One region of the Nonomuraea sp. NPDC047897 genome, then DNA from elsewhere that is predicted to be linked to it. Evidence: riboswitches for the same ligand, from Rfam matches in the RefSeq annotation. Region 1 holds a riboswitch; the other holds the start of a gene.
What was found. A riboswitch is a leader RNA that binds a small molecule or an ion and turns the genes downstream of it on or off. The one in region 1 is predicted to bind cyclic di-AMP.

Region 1 (2,162 bases):
GCCGAGGCGATCATGGAGGCGGCCCGGCAGGCCGAGGAGGACGTCACCGGCCAGACCCTCGCCGTCACCCAGCGGCTCCTCGCCGAGCCGGAGGGCCGCTGAGCCCCGGGGGAGGCGCGCCCGGCTCGTGGCGAGCCCGCCGGCCCCGCGCGTCCTCGGTGGACACGCCGGAATCACCCGGTTTCGCGTCACGTGCGGGACCATGCGAAGCTGTGGATGTCCCCAACACCAGGAGGTCCTCATGGCCGAAACACCGGAGCCGGAAGTCAGCGAAACTCCCGAGGACGAGATGAAGCGCAAGTTCCGCGAGGCGCTGGAGCGCAAGCGCGGCCAGCAGGCCGGCGCGGGCGCGGGTGGCAGGGGCGCCGACGCTTCGAAGATCCACGGGGCGCACGGTCCGGCCGCCAGCAAGCGTTCCTTCCGGCGTAAGAGCGGTGGCTGAGGCACACCACACCCAGGGGCACGGCATGCCGTGCCCCCTTTTTCTTTGCCGTCTTAGGTAGATCTTCGCCCGATTCATGGCCTTACCTTTGCCTATGTCCGATTTGCACGCTAGAGTCATGCGCGTTACCGGTCAGTGACCAGCCCTTCACCAGGAAGAGGCGGCTGACCGGCGCCGAATCCCGCACGGCGGGAACCGGGGACCCATCTCCTGGGGTGAATCCGACCACCACGCGTCGGTAGGGCATCTCCACGCCCGAACCCGTCAGCTAACCCGGTAGGCGAGATGGAGAGGACACCTTCCCAGATGCACTACCGCGTATCCCCCGACTGCGTAGCGTCATCCGCCGCCTGCTGAGCGGCCCCCACCACAGACCTTTTCCGCGCTCCCGCGCGTAGCGACCGTTCGGCCCCTGCCCGGCTACGCCCTGCTGTGCGAGCGCGACTCTCCCGTTGCCCAGGTAAAGGACTTCACCGCTTCATGTCTCCCCGTTTCGGCATGCGTTCCCTCGCTCTGCTCACCGCCACCGTGGCCGGCTCGCTGACGATCGGCGGCACCGCCGCCCACGCCGATGTGCCCGAGGACCGGCAGGTCCTGCTCAAGGGCTCCACCACCGCCTCCTACTTCTGGGACGACGCCTCCGGCCGCGCTGGTGACACCGGCCTGCCGGCCAGTGGCAAGCCGATGCAGAAGGGGATGGCCGCCAGCCCGAGCTGGCCGCTGCTGACCGAGGGCTACGTCGTCTACAAGGGCAAGAAGATGCCCTTCTTCGTCGGCGACCGCGGTCCCGGCGAGCCGTCCAACCGCGGCATCATGCTGGACCTCGACGGCAAGACGTTCGCCGAGCTGACCGGCGGCACCTTCAACACCAACACGCTGCACGTCAACGGCAACGGCGGCATGGGCCACATCAAGATCGAGTACGTCATCACCAAGTGGGGCAAGGGTCCCGGCAAGAAGAACCACCCGGTGCCGTTCGCGACCCGCGCCTACGCCCGGGTGGACAACAACCCGGCCAAGCCGCCGCAGGTCCTGGCCAAGAAGAAGGCGCCCGCCACGCAGACCGTGTCGGAGAAGGCCGGCGCCGCCGAGCAGCGGGCCACCGCCGGCAGCACCCTCCAGGTCGCCCCCGCCGCGCACGTCACCACCTCGGCGGCCGCCCAGCCGGCGGCCGAGAACTCCGACGGCAGCGCGGCCGGCGTGGCCGCGGCCGTCGCCCTGGCCGCGATCGGCGGCGGCGCCGTCGTGGGCCGCGACCGCCTCCGCAAGCTGGTCCGCCGCTGATCCGACCCCCTCACGGCAGCGGTCCGTCACGAGGGCGTCCCCGCACCGGGGACGCCCTCGCGGCGTTCACCGCCGCGAGAGCGTCGACGCGGGCCTCGGACGGGCCGCGACGGGCCCCTCGGGGCGGGTCACCCGGGCTCGTCCGGGAGCACCGCCTTCTCGTCGGGCTTGTGGACCAGCACGTTCGCGATGTACGACTTCACGGCCGCGGGCAGCCCCACGTCGCCGCCCGCCGCCTCCGACAGGTACCACCGGTGGTCCAGCACCTCGTGGAAGAGCTGGGCGGGCTCCAGCTTGCCGCGCAGCTCGGCGGGCAGCGCCGCGACCGTCGGCTGGAAGACCTCGGCCAGCCACCGGTGCGCCACGATCGCCTCGTCCTCGTGCCGGAGCCCCTTGGCCACCCGGAACCCGTCGAGGTCGTTGAGCAGCCGCCGCG
Region 2 (2,162 bases), on a different contig from region 1:
GCCGCCGGCCGACGAGTGCCCGCTGTGCCCGTCCACCGACACGCGCCAGTCCGAGATTCCGGCGCACGACTACGACGTGGTGGTGTTCGAGAACCGCTTCCCCTCCTTCTCCGGCGACCTCGGCGCCTACGGCGCCGCCGGAGGGCTGAGTGACGTGCGTCCGGGCGTGGGTCGGTGCGAGGTGATGTGCTTCACCTCCGACCACTCCTCGTCGTTCTCGCACCTGACCGACGACCAGGTCGAGCTGGTGATGGAGGCCTGGGCCGACCGTACGGCGGAGCTGTCCGCGATCGACGGCGTGGAGCAGGTCTTCTGCTTCGAGAACCGCGGTGAGGAGATCGGCATCACGCTGACCCACCCGCACGGGCAGATCTACGCCTATCCCTATGTGACGCCGCGGACCAGGCTCCATCTCGGCGCGGCCGCCCGCTACGCCGCCGCGCACGAGGGCCGGAGCCTGTTCGCCGACGTGCTGGCGGCCGAGCGCGGGGGACCGCGGGTGGTGGCCGCCAACGAACTGTGGACGGCCTTCGTGCCCGCCGCGGCGCGCTGGCCGTTCGAGGTGCATCTCTACCCGCACCGGCAGGTGCCCGACCTGGCCGCGCTGACCGGGGCTGAGCGGGCCGCGTTCGCCCCGCTCTACACCTCGGTGCTGCGGGCGTTCGACGGCCTGTTCGGCGTCGTCATGCCGTACATCGCGGCCTGGCACCAGGCGCCGGTGCGTGAGGGGCGTGACCTGGGCTATCTCCACCTGGAGCTGTTCAGCATCAGGCGTGCGCCCGGCAAGCTGAAGTATCTGGCCGGTTCGGAGTCGGCGATGGGCGCCTTCGTCAACGACGTGCTGCCGGAAGAGGCGGCACGCATGATTCGATCACAGGTAGATCACTAACAGGTTTCTTCTTAGGCTCGCATGACCTTGGATTTACTGTTAATGTCCCTTTCGCACCGGCCGTAACGGCCGGTGCGCCAAAGCCTAATCTCGGGCGCGTCGCCCGTGAGCCGGGGACCCAAGCACCTGGGGTGAATCCACGCCTGTGGTAGGGGAACGCTACTCCCTCCCGAACCCGTCAGCTAACCCGGTCGGCAAGAGGGAGAGGATTCCTACGTGGCGGCTGCGTCCCCCGCGCGTCTTGCCATCGGTCTCACCGTCGCCGCCGTCGTGGCCACCAGCCCGGCGGCGCCCGCGCTGGCCAAGCCCAAGCCCGATGAGACCAAGCTCCGCTCGGAGCTGAAGCAACTCAACACCAAGGTCGACGGACTCATCGAGACGTACAACCTCAAGCGGGTCGAGCTGGCCAAGGCCCAGCAGGCCGCCAAGACTGCCGGGAAGCGGCTCGCCGCCGCCGAGAAGGCCCTGGCCGAGGCCGAGAAGAAGGTCACCGAGATCGCACAGCTGCGCTACCAGAGCGGCCCCCAGTCGCTGCCGACGTTCATGCTGCCGATCAACGGGGCGGGCGCCGCGGTGCTGGAGCAGCTCCTGGCCGAGCAGCAGGCGGTGGTCGACGGGTTCGCCGCCGTCCGGGACGAGAAGAAGAAGGCCGCCGACGAGGCCGGCGCCCTCGCCGCCAAGATCCGTGCCGATCAGGTGACCGTGGCCGGGCAGCGCGAAGAGGCCGAGGACGTCATCGGCGACATCGAGGACAAGCTCGAGGACCTCGTCCCCGTCAGCACCGGCCGCCGCCCGGACGGCACCTGGGCGCCGCAGCTGCCCTCCGGAGCGGACAACATCACTCCCCGCACGCGCGCGATGCGCGAGCTGATCAAGCGGAACTTCGCGCTGCCGTTCACGGTCGGGTGCTACCGCTCGGGTTCGAGCGGTGAGCACCCGCTGGGCCGGGCCTGCGACTTCATGATGAGCTCGGGCGGCAGCATGCCGTCGACCGCCAACCAGGTGCTGGGCGACCGCGTCGCCGCGTGGGCCGTGGCGAACAAGGCGAAGCTCGGGGTCAAGTACGTGATCTGGAAGCAGCGCATCAACCACGGCTCTGGCTGGAGCCCCATGGGGAACCGGGGCAGCATCACCGAGAACCACTTCGACCACGTCCACATCTCGATGTACTGACCCGAAGCATCCCGCGAGCGAGTCTGTGCCGTGGCCGGCGGTCGGCGGCCTGCGCCTGTCAGGAGGGGGACGGTGGGGCGGACGGTGCGGCCGGCGCGGC

Region 2: another riboswitch for cyclic di-AMP. It lies ahead of ACGF0J_RS37280 (hypothetical protein); the one in region 1 lies ahead of ACGF0J_RS33150 (hypothetical protein).

The regions. Positions count from the first base shown of each region.
Region 1 covers NZ_JBIDCC010000019.1:12,263-14,424, forward strand. Annotated here, with positions in the region: gene ACGF0J_RS33140 (YbaB/EbfC family nucleoid-associated protein) at 1-102, shown strand, start outside; gene ACGF0J_RS33145 (DUF5302 domain-containing protein) at 242-442, shown strand; cyclic di-AMP (ydaO/yuaA leader) riboswitch at 605-740, shown strand; gene ACGF0J_RS33150 (hypothetical protein) at 941-1,726, shown strand; gene ACGF0J_RS33155 (DUF4032 domain-containing protein) at 1,855-2,162, opposite strand, start outside.
Region 2 covers NZ_JBIDCC010000028.1:22,311-24,472, reverse strand. Annotated here, with positions in the region: gene galT (galactose-1-phosphate uridylyltransferase) at 1-889, shown strand, start outside; cyclic di-AMP (ydaO/yuaA leader) riboswitch at 961-1,101, shown strand; gene ACGF0J_RS37280 (hypothetical protein) at 1,106-2,062, shown strand; gene ACGF0J_RS37275 (hypothetical protein) at 2,121-2,162, opposite strand, start outside.